Regions from separate parts of the Clostridium sp. ETTB3 genome, predicted to be linked through region 2. Evidence: riboswitches for the same ligand, from Rfam matches in the RefSeq annotation. Region 2 holds a riboswitch; the other holds the start of a gene.
The links. A riboswitch is a leader RNA that binds a small molecule or an ion and turns the genes downstream of it on or off. The one in region 2 is predicted to bind S-adenosylmethionine.
Positions count from the first base shown of each region.

Region 1 (8,234 bases), 510 kb from region 2:
TCCTATAGATGGTGAAGTAGCTATTTCAAGAGAATTTGGAAAGATGATAAGAACTTATTCAGATGAAAATAAGACTGAAGATACATCTAGAAAGGGAATAGATATAAATGCTGCTGTAGGGACTGTTGTTAAAGCAGCTGCAGAAGGAAAGGTTGAAGAAGTATCAAGCAACACTACAGACGGAACATTTGTAGTTATTGCTCATGCAAATGGATTAAAAACAAAATATGCTAACTTAAGTGAAGATGTCAAAGTAGCCGTTGGAGATGTAGTTAGCGCTGGTACTGAAATAGGTACTGTAGGAAATACTTCAGGAATATTTACATCAAAGCTTTGTGGAGATGTTTTAAATGTTCAAGTAGAAGATGTAAATGGAAAAGATGTTGATCCAAGTGCTTATTTTATTGCTAAATAATTTACTAAGTATCAGTCATTTTAAATGACTGATACTTATATAAATTATTTAATTTTAGATATTATGAATTTTTTTGAAGATTAAGTAAATAATAAATAGATGTAAGTTAAGGAGGTATAATTTTGAAAGACTATATAGAAGAAAGAGTTTTAGAAGTAGCTCAATATATTATTGACTCAAAGGCAACAATAAGAAAAACAGCAAAAGTATTTGGAGTAAGCAAGAGTACAATTCATAAGGATATGACAGAAAGATTACCTAAGATAAATCCAGCAATAGCAGAAAAGACACATTTGATATTAGAGTTAAATAAATCAGAAAGGCATATTAGAGGTGGAAAAGCCACAAAAATGAAATATAAAGCAAATGACCTATAAAGATATTGAATGATAAATTCATTACATATATAATAAAAATGAATAAATTTGAAGAAAAAACAAATATTTCGAAGTTTTAGTATATATAGGAGTGAATAAAATGTGGTTTTGGAGAGCTGGTAGCGATTTAGGAATTGATTTAGGCACTGCTACTGTACTTGTATATGTAAAAGGCAAGGGAGTAGTTTTAAAAGAACCTTCAGTTGTAGCAATTAATAGAAATAATAATAAAGTTTTAGCTGTTGGTGAAGAAGCAAGAAAAATGATAGGGAGAACACCAGGAAATATTATAGCGGTTAGGCCATTAAGAGATGGGGTAATATCAGATTATGATATTACAGAAAAAATGCTTAAAAGTTTTATAAAAAAGGCATTAGGAAAGAGAAGAGTAATTGCACCTAGAGTTGTAGTTTGTATTCCATCAGAAGCAACAGAAGTTGAAAAAAGAGCTGTTATAGATGCAGCTATTAATTCAGGAGCTAAAAAGGTTAATTTAATAGAGGAGCCATTAGCAGCATCAATTGGAGCTGGACTTGATATAACACAGCCTAATGGTCATATGATAGTTGATATTGGTGGAGGAACAACTGATATTGCAATTATATCTTTAGGTGGAGTAGTTATTAGAGAGTCTATAAAAGTAGCTGGAGATAAGTTTGATGAAGCAATTATTAAATATGTAAGGATGAAATATAAGATTTTAATCGGAGAAAAGACTGCTGAAGATTTAAAAGTTAGTGTAGGATCAGTTTTTAAAGATTCGAGAAATATATCAACAAGTATAAAAGGTAGGAATTTAATAACTGGGTTACCTGGTGAAGTTTTAATTTCAACTGAAGAATTAAGAGAAGCTTTAATGGAGCCGGTTTCAATGATTTTAGAAAGTGTAAAATCTGTTTTAGAGCAAACTCCTCCAGAATTAGCCGCAGATATAATCGAAAGAGGGATATTAATGACTGGTGGAGGAGCGTTAATAGATGGATTAGATAAGCTTATCGAAGATAGTACAGGCATTAAGGTTAATGTTGCAAGTAATTCTATAGAAGCTGTAGCATTAGGAACTGGAGAGGTGCTTAAATATGCATCAAAATTGGACAATGAGTTTACTAATAAGGAAATTACTTTAATAGATTAGAGTTTGGTTTTTAAAATAAACAATGCTAGAAGTAGTACAGTTCTAGCATTGTTTATTTGATAACGAATTTAGATAATAGGCATTAATTAAGCCGTTAGAAATAACTTTTGCCATTTCAAATACTAAGTGAAGTCGTATACTGCGAGAAGTAAAAAATTCAGCTGCATCGCTAGAATCAATTATTCCAATTATTGAGGCAACACCAACATCAGGTAATGATTTTCCAACACCCTTTCCAGGATGAATTGGATAATCGCGTGTATGAATCTCGCCAATGGAATTTGTATCTCCAAGACAAGCATCTATTCCTATTATACATGCATTAGGGTGTAATTTATTTATTTCTTCTAGTTTTTTATCTAAATTCAATGCGTGAATAGGATCCTTTAATGTTCCATATACAGGTAAGGGAAAATTATGTTCTTCAAGAAATGTTCCAACAAGTGGTCCCAAACAATCACCAACACATTTATCAGTACCAATACAAACTATAATACTATTAGGATTAATATATTTTATCATAAATTCAGCAATTTCATAGTAAGCTAAATTAGATTTATAATTAAATTTCCTTTTAATCAAATAATTCACCCCTATCTTTATAATGAAGATTATTTTTATTTGTTATAAATAAGGAAGCATATATTAAAATTCTTCATGAAATTTTATCTCATATAAATATATGACTTATAAAGCAATAATATAATTTTTATAAAAAATAAAGTTTATATTTTTATAATTAAATAAAAATATATTAAAATGCTATCCTTGTACTTATACTATATTTATTAAAAATAAATGTGTTACTAAAATATAAGGGAAATATATTTAAAGTATAAAAAGAAAATTATATTAAAATGGAGAAAAAGAGAGTAATTTAAATTTAATTACATATAATTAGGGATAATAGGCTAAAATAGTGGTTGAAATATAATTGGTTTAATTATATACTAGTCCTTGTCAGTTCGGCAGTAACAAAACGAACGGCACAAAGTTATAAAACAAAAATGGGGGAGTTCCCGAGAGGCCAAAGGGGGCAGACTGTAAATCTGTTACGTTTCGTTTCGATGGTTCGAATCCGTCCTCCCCCACCATTAATAACTTGAAAATTAATGAAATTGAAATTTGTTAATATGCTTCATTGGCTCAATGGCAGAGCAGCTGACTTGTAATCAGCAGGTTGTTGGTTCGACTCCGACATGAAGCTCCAAATGGGGGAGTTCCCGAGAGGCCAAAGGGGGCAGACTGTAAATCTGTTACGTTTCGTTTCGATGGTTCGAATCCGTCCTCCCCCACCATTTAAAATTTTCAAATTAATTATGGAAGCATAGCTCAGCTGGGAGAGCATCTGCCTTACAAGCAGAGGGTCACAGGTTCGATCCCTGTTGTTTCCACCAAATAAGCTTCATTGGCTCAATGGCAGAGCAGCTGACTTGTAATCAGCAGGTTGTTGGTTCGACTCCGACATGAAGCTCCAAAAATGGGGGAGTTCCCGAGAGGCCAAAGGGGGCAGACTGTAAATCTGTTACGTTTCGTTTCGATGGTTCGAATCCGTCCTCCCCCACCATTTAAGCATGGTTTATACCATGCTTTTTTTATATATTAGTTATACATAAAAATAAAAAATTATTGACATAGTATGGATATATGTATAAAATGTTCTTAGAAATAAAATTTGATATTAGTTCTTATCCAGAGAGGTGGAGGGATAAAGGCCCTGTGAAACCCGGCAACCTGTTGATAGTGACAAGTAATAATATTTGAAACTAGTAGACGTGGTGCAAATTCCTGCAGAATTTTTAATTTGCAAGATAAGAAGACATTAGATAATAATAAGTCTCTTCTTTTTGCAAGAGACTTTTTTTATTGCTTAGAATTAATATCAGAATGAGAGGAGCTAAGCAAAATGAAAAGATTATTTACATCAGAATCAGTAACAGAAGGGCATCCAGATAAAATATGTGACCAAATTTCGGATGCAGTTTTAGACAGTATATTAGCAAGGGATCCAATGGCAAGAGTTGCTTGTGAAACAGCAGTAACAACAGGAATGGTACTAGTAATGGGGGAAATATCAACATCTTGTTATGTAGATATTCCTAAAGTAGTTAGAAACACAATTAAAGAAATTGGATATGATAGAGCTAAATATGGATTTGATTGTGATACTTGTTCAGTATTAACATCTATTGATGAACAATCAAGTGATATTGCAATGGGAGTTGATGAGGCTTTAGAATCTAGAGAGGGAGAAAATGATGAAGTTGAAGCTGTAGGTGCTGGAGATCAAGGAATGATGTTTGGGTTTGCAACTAATGAAACACCTGAATATATGCCTTCACCAATTGCTATGGCACATAGATTATCAAGAAGATTAACAGAAGTAAGAAAAAATGGAACTTTATCATATTTAAGACCAGATGGTAAAACTCAAGTAACGGTGGAATATGATGATAATAAGGTAGTAAGAATTGATGCAATAGTTATATCAACTCAACATGATGAACATGTAAGTCAAGAACAAATAAGAGAAGATTTAATGGAGCATGTAATAAGAGCTGTTATACCTGCTGAATTATTAGATGAATCAACTAAATATTACATTAATCCAACTGGTAGATTTGTTGTTGGAGGACCACAAGGAGATAGTGGATTAACAGGAAGAAAAATTATAGTTGATACTTATGGAGGATATGGAAGACACGGTGGTGGTGCATTCTCAGGAAAAGATCCAACAAAGGTTGATAGATCAGCAGCTTATGCAGCAAGATGGGTAGCTAAGAACTTAGTTGCAGCTGGTATAGCTGATAAATTAGAAATTCAATTAGCTTATGCAATAGGTGTTGCAAAGCCAGTATCTATTGAAGTTGAAACTTTTGGAACAGGTAAGTTAAGTGATGAAGAAATAACTAACATTGTTGAAAAAGTATTTGATTTAAGACCAGGAGCAATTATAAGAGATCTTGATTTAAGAAGACCTTTATATAGACAAACAGCTGCTTATGGTCACTTTGGTAGAAATGATTTAAATTTACCTTGGGAACAATTAAATAAAGTTGATGAAATAAAGAAATACCTATAATAAAAAGCGAGGACATAAGTCTTCGCTTTTTATTATAATTAAAAGATTAAGTATCTTATGATGAAATTAATACAAAGTTTCTAGAGTAAAAAATATTAATTAGAATAAACTACCTTACCACCAATTATAGTAATTTTAATATCAATATTTTCATCAAAAACAACTAAATCAGCATCAAAATTTTCTTTAATTTGCCCTTTTTTATTATCAACCTTACAATATTTTGCTCCGTTGTAAGAAGCCATTTTAATTATTTCGTATAAAGGATAGTCAGTATTTTCATAAATATTTTTTATTGCTTTATTAAGAGTTAAAACAGATCCAGCTAATGCTCCATTTTCAAGTCTAGCAGCACCGTTTTTTACTATAACAGGTTGTCCGCCTAAAGCATATTTTCCATCAGGCATTCCACAAGCACACATTGCATCAGTAACTAATAATGTTTTATCAGTTCCTTTTTGTTTATAAGCAATTCTTAATGATGGGTAAGATATATGAATACCATCAGAAATTGTTTCTGTAGTTATATCAGTATCAAAAGTTGCGCCTACAACTCCAGGTTCTCTATGGGTAAAACCAGTCATTGCATTAAATAAGTGTGTTGAATGGCAAAATCCACTTTTTATACCTTCAATAGCTTCTTCATAAGTAGCTTTAGTATGACCTATAGAACAACGGATTCCTTTTTCAGTTAATATACTAGCTAATTCTTTTGCTCCATCAACTTCAGGGGCCATAGTAATTGACACTACAGCATCCATTGCATCTCCTGTCATAGCTTCGAAGTTTTCATAGCTTGGCTTAATTAGATAGTTAGAATTTTGAGCACCTATGGCACCAGGACTAATAAATGGTCCTTCTAAGTGAGCACCTAAAACTTGTGCACCATCTGTACCTTCTATTTTAGCTTTCTTAATAGCTAACATAGATTTTAATATGTCTGAAGCAGACATTGTCATTGTTGTTGGAGTAAACGAAGTAGTACCAAACTTACAAATTGTTTTTGAAATTTCATTTATTGCTTCAAATGTACCATCCATAGTATCATATCCACTAGCACCATGAATATGAACATCGATAAATCCAGGAGCAACATAGAGACCCTTGCAGTCTATTTCCTCATTAGTATTTATAATTTTGGGATTTATCTCCTTTATTATATCGTTTTCAATTAATATAGATCCCTTTTCAATTTTATCGAGAAAAACGATATTACAATTTTTTAATAACATATAAATAGACCTCCAGAATAATGTTTAACAATTTTATTACATGCTAATAATGTATAAGTGAATAAGTAAGTTCTAATTTAACAAAGAAAATTTCACTTATGTTATAATTATATAATATTAATAAGTAAAATAAAATGTTTGGAGCGATAATATGGAGATATTAGATGGCTTAGTTGAAGCTGTAATATTTAAAAGTGAGGATACTGGTTATGTAGTAGCTAAAATTACAGCTAATAAAGAAGTAAATACAATTGTAGGAACAATGCCATTAATAAAAGAAGGGCAGCAAATTGAGGTTAAGGGTGAATGGATTAAACATAAGCAATTTGGAAGACAATTTAATGTAGAAGAATATAAAGAAGTTTTACCAACATCCACAAAAGAAATTGAAAAATACTTAAGCACAGGAATAATTCATGGAATAGGACCAGTAACAGCTAAAAAAATAGTAAAAGCTTTTGGAGAAGAAACATTAAATATATTAGATAATAATATTGAAAGGTTAAAAGAAGTAGAAGGTATTGGGAAGAAAAAATATAATATTATTTATCAATCATATTTAGAAACTAGGGAACTCAAAGATATAATAATGTTTTTTCAAAAACATGGGGTAACTATAAATCAATGTTTAAAAATTTATAAAAAATTTGGTGGAGATGCACAAAATATTGTATCTGAAAATCCATATATTTTAAGTGATGAAATTTCAGGAATTGGTTTTTTAACATCTGATAGAATAGCAAAAAGCTTAGGAATTGAACCTATATCAGATTTTAGAGTACAAAGTGGAATAAAATATGCATTAAATAGTTTTTCAGGGCTTGGAAATACATATATGCCAAAGGATAAACTTATAAATGAAGCTCAAAGGGTTTTAAGTGTAGATAAAGAGTTAATAGAAGTTAATATATATAATAGTGTCTTAGAAGGAAAAATAAAGATAGAAAAGATAAATGAAATTGAAGCTGTATACTCATTACCATATTATTTTTGTGAATTAGGAGTAACTAATAAGATAATTACCTTAAGCATTGAAAACTTTCAAACTATAAACTCTGATATTACTTTTGAAATATCAAGTTTTGAAAGAAAAAATAATATAGTATTTGCAGATTCTCAAAAAGAAGCAATATTAGGTGCCTTTGAAAATGGAATTGAAATAATTACTGGTGGTCCAGGTACTGGAAAGACAACAATAATTAAGTGTATAATAGAAATATATGAAAATAATGGAATGAAGGTTCTTTTGGCAGCACCAACAGGAAGAGCAGCTAAGAGGATGACAGAATCAACTGGTAGAGAAGCAAAAACTATACATAGATTATTAGAAATGGGAGTGAGTGATAATGAAAATTCATTCTTTGGAAGAGGTGAAGGAGAGCCACTAGAAGGTGATGTAATAATAGTAGATGAAGCATCAATGATTGATATAATGCTTATGAATAGTTTACTTAAGGCAATTAAACTTGGAACAAGACTAATAATAGTTGGAGATGCAGATCAATTGCCGTCAGTAGGTCCAGGAAATGTTTTAAGGGATTTAATAGATAGTGAATTTATTAAGGTAGTTAGATTAAAGGATATATTTAGACAGGGAAAAGAAAGCATGATTATAACAAATGCGCATAGAATAAATAATGGTGAACTACCTTATTTAAATAAAAAGGGCGGAGATTTCTTTTTTGATAATAGAGAAAGTAATGAAGAAATTTTAGAAACTATTTTAGATTTAGTAAATAGAAGATTGCCTCTTTTCAACTCTAAGTGGAATAAGATAAGGGATTTTCAGGTACTTTCACCTACTAGAAAAGGAATTTTAGGGGTAGATAATTTAAATAATGAACTTCAATCTATATTAAATCCTCCTAGTAAAGATAAAAAGGAAAGAAAGTTTAAGGATAGTGTTTTTAGAGAAGGCGATAAGGTAATGCAAACTAAAAATAATTATTCATTAAAATGGAATAGAATAAATGGATATGGTGATAATGAAGGT
Region 1 covers NZ_CP199832.1:479,341-487,574, forward strand. The annotation lists gene ACUN06_RS02365 (M23 family metallopeptidase) at 1-415, shown strand, start outside; gene spoIIID (sporulation transcriptional regulator SpoIIID) at 538-792, shown strand; gene mreB (rod shape-determining protein MreB) at 893-1,927, shown strand; gene yyaC (spore protease YyaC) at 1,970-2,509, opposite strand; tRNA gene ACUN06_RS02385 (tRNA-Tyr) at 2,937-3,021, shown strand; tRNA gene ACUN06_RS02390 (tRNA-Thr) at 3,063-3,137, shown strand; tRNA gene ACUN06_RS02395 (tRNA-Tyr) at 3,141-3,225, shown strand; tRNA gene ACUN06_RS02400 (tRNA-Val) at 3,249-3,324, shown strand; tRNA gene ACUN06_RS02405 (tRNA-Thr) at 3,330-3,404, shown strand; tRNA gene ACUN06_RS02410 (tRNA-Tyr) at 3,410-3,494, shown strand; SAM riboswitch class I at 3,613-3,745, shown strand; gene metK (methionine adenosyltransferase) at 3,834-5,009, shown strand; gene nagA (N-acetylglucosamine-6-phosphate deacetylase) at 5,105-6,241, opposite strand; gene recD2 (SF1B family DNA helicase RecD2) at 6,393-8,234, shown strand, end outside.
Region 1: linked by a shared signal. The riboswitch ahead of metK (methionine adenosyltransferase) and the one ahead of ACUN06_RS04870 (methionine ABC transporter ATP-binding protein) in region 2 are both predicted to bind S-adenosylmethionine.

Region 2 (8,234 bases):
ATTTCCAAATAATCCAGGAGAAGTTCAATGGATTACTGAAGTAAACAAGTGGTATGGACTTGTTGGTTATGGGTTTATGGATTTATTAAAGATGCTTGTAGTTCCTTTAATATTTGTATCTATTATTAGAGTTATTATAAATATGAAGGCTGAGGAAAATCTAGGAAAGTTAACAACAAGATCAATTTTAACATTATTAGGAACTACTACTATAGCAGCAATAGTAGGAATTGTGGTAGGTAACCTGTTTAAACTTGGAGTTTCTTCAACTATAATTGAAGGTACAAATGAAATTAGAGAAATAACTCCAGTTGTAGATACATTAAGAGGATTACTTCCATCTAATCCAGTTGCAGCAATGGCAGAAGGTAATGTAGTTGCTGTTGTAATATTTGCAGCTTTTATTGGTAACTCAATGAAAATATTAAATAAAAAATATAGTGATGTAATTCAACCAGTAACTGATTTAGTTAATGCATCATATAAGATTATCACTAGTCTTGCTATGACTGTAATTAAATTTATGCCTTATGCTGTAGTTGCTTTACTTGCAAATACAATTGCAGGAAGAGGAATATCAGCAATAAAAGAAGTTGTTGGATTTATACTTGCACTTTATGTAAGTATTATTATAGTATTTATAATTCATTTAATAATAATAGCTATATTAGGATTAAATCCTATTATTTATATAAAAAATGCGATGGAACCATTAATATTAGCATTTACTTCTCGTTCTAGCCTTGGTACTTTACCAGTTACTATAGAAGCATTAACTGATAAAATGGGTGTTGATAATGGAATAGCTTCATTTGTTGGAAGTTTAGGGTCTAATATGGGGATGAATGGATGTGCTGCAATTTATCCAGCATTAATGGCAGTTACATTAGCTAATATGTCAGGAACTGAAATGGATGTTAGCTTCTATGGAATGCTTATTGTAATAATTGTAATTGGATCATTAGGTATTGCTGGACTGCCAGGAAGTGCAACAATGGCTGTTTCTGTTGCAATATCAGGTATGGGAATGGGTGCATATTTCCCATTAGCTGGAGGAATAATTGCAATTGATCCAATATTAGATATGGGTCGTACTATGTTAAACGTAAATGGAACAATGGTTACTGCAGTTGCTGTAGGTAAAAGTTTCAATAAAGTAGACAAAGAAATATATAATAAAGACAAATAAATATAATTTTATAGAAAAAGCACTATAACTTTTGGTTATGGGCTTTTTGTATTTTTAGAGTAAAATTTATATAAAATTTACTCTAAAAATAGAGAATATTAATGTTAGTATCTTTTGATATATAGGAAAATGTAGTAGAATAATAATTATGTATTATATATGTTTAATCTATGATGGGAGATAAATGGATGGTAAGCAAAAAGAAAATCAAAAATAATAATAAAAAAACATTAAACTATAAGCAAAGAGTAAGTTTAGTTTACCTTATAGTGTTTTGCTTAGTAGGTTTATTAGTTGCCAGATTGGGATGGCTAACTTTAGTAAAGGGAAGATATTTAGAAGCTAAGGCAAATACAGAGTGGCAGAAGGAAATAAGTGTAACTGCAACTAGGGGTGATATCTTAGATAGAAATGAATCTATATTAGTATCTTCAGCAAATGTTTATCGATTAGATTTTGATTTAGATGCCATTAAAACTCATATGAAAAAGAATGAAGTAACTAAAGAAGAAATAGCAAAGCAAATTGCTGGTGTTGTTTCAGAAGTAAGTTATGATGATATTTTAAAGGCATTAAATAGAAAAAATAGTGATGGAAGTGATGCAACATATGCACCATTAGTAAGAGGAATTACTAAGGATATTGCAGATAGTGCAGATGATTTAGATATATATGGTTTAATAGTATCTAGGGATGTTAAGAGATATTATCCTAATGGAAATTTTTTAGCAAGTGCATTAGGGGGAATTAATTCAGAAGGAGTAGGCTTAACAGGTATAGAATTACAATATGATGAATATTTGGCTGGTATATCAGGAATGAAAATTGGTGGTTATGATAGTTGGGGAAATAGACTTCCTTTTGAAACATATAAATTTACACCACCTATAGATGGTAATGATATAGTATTAACGGTAGATGAAAATTTACAATATGTAGCTGAAAAGATAGCACAAAAGGGATTAGAAGAACATAATGCAAAAGGTGTTCATGTTCTTATAATGGATCCTAATAATGGAGAAATTCTTGCAATGGTAAATAAGCCAGATTATGATCCAAACACTCCATACACTGGATATGAGTCCTTTGATGGAGAAACTGAAAATGATCAAATACAAAATATGTGGAGAAATTGGCTTGTAAGTGATACGTTTGAGCCAGGGTCTACATTTAAAACAGTTACTATGGTAGCAGCACTTCAAGAAGGGGTAGTTAGTGATAGTGATACATTTGTATGTAATGGTGGAGTTAAATTTGGAAATACAACAGTTAAATGCTGGAAACGTGAAGGCCATGGAACTCAAACTTTAGCTGAAGTATTAAAAAATTCTTGTAATGTTGGAATGATGGAAATTGGAGAAAGACTTGGAATTGAAAAGCTAAATGAATATATTTATAAATTAGGTTTTGGTAAAACAACGGGAATTGATTTACCTGGAGAAGCATCAGGTATAGTTAAATCAAGTGATACAGTTTCTGCTATAGATTTAGCAACAATATCATTTGGACAAACTAACACAGTAACATCATTACAACTTATGGCGGCTTTTAATGCAATTGCAAATGGTGGAGATTTAATACAACCACATATAGTAAAGGAAATTTCTCATGAAGATGAAAGTGGAAATAGAGTAATAGATGAAGAAGTAAAGGTTAGTGTAAAAAAAGATTTATTAACAGATTCAAGTACTGCATTACTTAGAAGTTATTTAGAAAGAACTGTAACTAAAGATGGGCCATATGGTGCATTTGTACAAGGATATAATGTTGGAGGAAAAACTGGTACAGCACAAAAAGTTGATCCTAATACAGGAACTTATTCAAAGGATAAATATATTTCATCTATGATAGCGCTTGCACCAATAGAAAATCCACAAATAACAGTATTTATAGCTGTAGATGAACCAAGTAATGGAGCTTATTATGGAGGGGAAGTTGCAGCACCATTAATGAAAGAGTTATTTGAGGAAGTGTTTAAATATATGGATTCTCCTTTGGCAAAAGAAAGATTTTCAATTTATAAAAATGTAATAATTCCAGATGTAAGAGGAAAATCTATTGATGAAGCAAAACAAATATTAAAAGCCAATAATCTTGAAGCAGAAATTAAAGGAAATGGTAAAACTATAGTTTCAATGGAAACTTATCCAGGATCAACTGTTAAAGAAGGCACAACTATTACTATAACAGCAAAAGATAGTAATCAAATTAATAAAGAAGTCATAATGCCAGACTTAAAAGGAAGCACAAAGGAATTTGCTAGTGAAATTTTAAATAATTTAGGGATTATATGTGAATTTGAAGGAGAAGGAAATGTTCATTCTCAAAGTATAGCAAGTGGGAATAAGGTGGTTAAAGGAACTAAAGTTACTATAACACTAAATAAAGAATTTGAGTATTAATTATATTCTGAGGAAGGTAATATGAAAAATAATGGGAAAAATATAAAAAAGGGAAATGTAAGGAAAAAGAAAAAAATTAGAAAGAAAAATAAATATAAAGGGATAGACTTATATATATTTTGTTCTGTCTTAGTATTAGTTGCTATTGGAATAATAATGGTTTTTTCAGCAAGTTATTATGATGCATTATATAAGCATAAAAATGTTTTTTATTTTTTAAGTAAAGAGTTAACATGGGCTCCAGTGGGATTAATAGCTATGCTTATATTTACATTTGTTGATTATCATTTTTGGAAAAAGGTAACACTTCCAGGGTATGTAATAACGCTTATAACTTTAATTGCAGTTTTATTTATAGGTAGTAATATTAATGGGGCAACTCGTTGGATTAAAATTATGGGAGTGTCATTTCAACCATCAGAACTTGCGAAATATATGATTGTATTCTTTCTAGCAATGGTTATTGAACAATATGGACAAATTAAAGAAAAGTGGTTTGCTTCAATAATATACTTATTATTTGCATTAGTATTTTCAGGATTGGTTTTGGCGGAAAATAACTTAAGTATTTCAGCTATTATAATGTTTGTAGCATTTATTATAGTTTTTTCAGAAGGAATGAGTGGAAAAATCACTGGTATATTAATGGGTTTAGGTGGAATAGGAGTTTTAATAGCTATTTTTACTTCTGGTTATAGAATGAAGAGATTTATAAGCTTTATAAATCCTTGGAAATATGCAACTGATGAGGGGTATCAATTAGTTCATTCACTTTATGCAATAGGGACAGGTGGCTTATTTGGTGTTGGATTAGGAAATTCTAAGCAAAAGGCATTATATATGCCTGAACCACATAATGATTTTATTTTTGCAATTATATGTGAAGAATTAGGGCTTATTGGAGCTATAATAATAATTTCTGTATTTTTAGTATTAATAATAGCAGGAATTAATGTTGCAATGAGGGCTAAAGATAAATATGGTAGACTTTTAGCTACTGGTATTATTTCTGTAATAGCTGTGCAAGTTGTAATTAATATAGCTGTTGTTACTGGAAGTATGCCAGTTACAGGAGTACCTTTACCATTTATAAGCTATGGTGGAACATCACTTGTGTTTAATTTAGCTGCAATTGGAGTATTGCTTAATATATCAAGTCAAACAAAAACACATAAGGATGAAATTCAAGAGAAAATAGAAAGAAAGAGAATAAAAAGCAAAATGAATATTTAATAATTAAATGAAATAATGGAGTAAAGGGATTATGGATATTTTTAGTTTATTAAATAATGATATATCAGGATTAACTGAAGAAGAAAGAAGAATTGCTGAAAAGTTTAATGAAAGTTTAAGGAAAAAAATAATAGATGATTTAGCAAAATGTGAAATTAATGAAATTATAAATGAATTAAAATCAGATGAAGAAAATTTTAAAGCTAAATTAGAAGATATCTTAATAAATGGGAAAAAGGGATATATAAATATGCCTACCAAAGCTTTAATAGATATATATCTTGATAAAAGTAATGAGGTAGATTTTATAAAATTAATTGAAAGCATAAGATAGAAGCTCTCATGCTTGGATTGTTATAGAAAATAATAAAATAAAAAGTGTATTAACTTAAAATAATTAAAAAGAATAAGATAGTAAACATCTCTTATATAAATTTTATTTTAGATTTTGTGGAAGACAATACTGATGCAGAAGTTATAAAAATAGAAGAGGAAGTAACTGAATTTTAAATCTTTGAATAAGGTGAAAAATTTTATAAATAATTTATTGACAAAAAAGAAGAACTATTATATATTATTATTAACAAAACAAGTTAATATTTGAATCTTATCCAGAGTGGTGGAGGGACTGGCCCTATGAAACCCGGCAACCTGTCAATAGTGACAAGTGATAAGTGACAAGTGACAAATTTAAATTAATGATTTGCCACTTGTCACTTGTCACTTGCAACTGGTAGACGTGGTGCTAATTCCTGCAGTTTTATAACTGAATGATGAGAGAGTAAATTAGTAGTGAATTTTATAGCGCGCTTGAGTTTATTCTCTAGCGTGTTTTTTTGTTTATTTAAATTGACTACTTAGTAAAATATGGAGGTGGACATCTATGATTAAAATGCAAAATGTAAAGAAAAGTTTTGAAAATACAGAAGTGTTAAAAGATATTTCCTTAAATATAAGCGAAGGTGAAATTTATGGACTTATAGGTCATAGTGGAGCTGGAAAATCTACTCTTTTAAGATGTATAAATGCATTAGAAGATTATAATGAAGGTTCAGTTAAAGTTATGGACAAAGAAGTAAGGCTTTTAAGTGAAAAGGGTAAAAGAGAATTAAGAAAAGAATTAGGTATGATATTTCAAGGATTTAATCTTCTAACTAGAAAAAATGTATTTCAAAATGTAGCTTTACCATTAGAGGTATGGGGATATGATAAATCATTTATAAATAAAAGGGTTAATGAGTTACTTGAAGTTGTAGGTCTTTCAGAAAAGGCAAAGAGTAAGCCATCAGAATTAAGCGGTGGTCAAAAGCAAAGAGTAGCAATTGCAAGAGCATTAGCATTAGAGCCTAAAATACTTTTATGTGATGAAGCAACATCAGCATTAGATCCTAAAACAACTAAGGATATTCTTGCATTATTAGAAGATATTAATAAAAAATTAGGAATTACTATAGTTATTGTTACACATCAAATGGAGGTTGTAAAACAAATATGCCAAAAGGTTGCTTTGCTTCAAGGGGGAGTACTTGTAGCAGAAGGGAAAGCAGAAGAAGTATTCCTTAAACCAGAAGTGTCATTAAAGAAATTCTTGGGAGAAGAAGATGATGGTGATGCATTACCTAAAAATGGGGTAAATATTAAGTTATTCTTCCCTAGTGATTCTTCAGAAAATGCTCTTATAACAAAGATGGCAAGAGAACTTAATATTGATTTTTCAATAGTTGGAGGAAAGTTAGAGAAGTTTAGAAATAATGTTTTAGGAACATTAACTATAAATATAAATGAAAAAGATAGAGAAGAAGTAATGAAATATTTATCATCAAAAGATATTATATTGGAGGTGTTATAAGATGGATAGTAAAATTATTGATGTTATGATTCAAGCTGTTGGACAAACAGTTTATATGGTGTTTTTCTCAACATTATTTGCAAGTATATTAGGGTTTATACTAGGGATAGTTGTAACTGTTACATCTCCAAAAGGATTAAAGCCAAATAAGATAATATATAATGCATTAGATTTAATAATAAATGTATTAAGAAGTTTTCCATTTATAATTTTAATAGTATTTATTATTCCATTAACTAGAGCTATTGTAGGTACACCAATAGGTGAAGCAGCAGCAATAGTGCCATTAACAATAGCAGCAGCTCCGTTTGTTGCAAGAATAATTGAATCATCTCTAAAGGAAGTTGATTCAGGCGTAATAGAAGCTGCAAAATCATTTGGTGCATCAAATACTCAAATAATATTTAAAGTAATGTTAAAAGAAGCAGTACCATCAATTATATCAGGATTAACTTTAACTATTATAAATATAATAGGATATTCAGCAATGGCAGGAAGTGTTGGAGCTGGAGGATTAGGAAAAGTAGCAATAAGTTATGGGTATCAAAGATATCAAACGGATGTAATGATAGTTACAGTAATTATTTTAATAATAATGGTTCAAGGGCTTCAAAGCTTAGGTAATTATTTATATAAAAAATTAAGTTAATTAAAATATTTATGATAAATTTAGGGGGAATTTAAAAATGAAAAAGAGAAGTATTTTAACTGCTATAGTAGCAGGAATATTATCAATTGGATTAATTGGATGTGGAGGTAGTAATTCTTCAAATGGGGATGATAAAGTAATAAAAGTTGGGGTATCACCAGTTCCTCATGAAGAAATAATGGAAGTTGCAAAGCCACTTTTAGAAGCAAAAGGATATAAAGTAGAAATAGTTGAATTTACTGATTATGTATTACCAAATACATCATTAGAAAATGGGGAATTAGATGCAAATTACTTTCAACATATTGCATACTTGAATTCATTTAATGCAGATAATGGAACACATTTAACATATACAGCAGAAATTCACTTAGAGCCAATGGGAGCTTTTTCAAAAAAATATAAAAGTGTAGATGAGGTTGAAGAGGGAGCAGTAGTAGCAGTACCAGATGATCCATCGAATGAAGCAAGAGCTTTAAGAGTATTAGCAGCAGCTGGATTAATTGAAGTTAAGGATGGAGAATTAATAACTATAGCTGATATTACTTCAAATCCTAAAAACTTAGAATTTAAGGAATTAGAAGCAGCTACTTTACCAAGAGTTTTAGAAGATGTTGATATAGCAGTTATTAATGGTAATTATGCTTTAGAAGCTGGTCTTGATGTTAATAAAAATGCATTTTATGCAGAAGATAAAAATATAGAAAGCTTAAAAGAAAGAAGAAATATTTTAGCTGTTAAAGAGGGAAATGAAAATACTCAAAAAATTAAAGATTTAACAGAAGCTCTTACTTCAAAAGAAGTTAGAGATTTTATAAATGAAAAATATAAAGGCGCAGTTGTACCAGTATTTTAATTTAAAAGCAATAAATATTATAATAATTAATAGGGGAGTTAATTATTACAAAGGGG
Region 2 covers NZ_CP199832.1:986,584-994,817, forward strand. The annotation lists gene ACUN06_RS04850 (cation:dicarboxylate symporter family transporter) at 1-1,189, shown strand, start outside; gene ACUN06_RS04855 (stage V sporulation protein D) at 1,378-3,591, shown strand; gene ftsW (putative lipid II flippase FtsW) at 3,613-4,824, shown strand; gene ACUN06_RS04865 (hypothetical protein) at 4,856-5,158, shown strand; SAM riboswitch class I at 5,429-5,604, shown strand; gene ACUN06_RS04870 (methionine ABC transporter ATP-binding protein) at 5,708-6,673, shown strand; gene ACUN06_RS04875 (methionine ABC transporter permease) at 6,675-7,322, shown strand; gene ACUN06_RS04880 (MetQ/NlpA family ABC transporter substrate-binding protein) at 7,360-8,178, shown strand.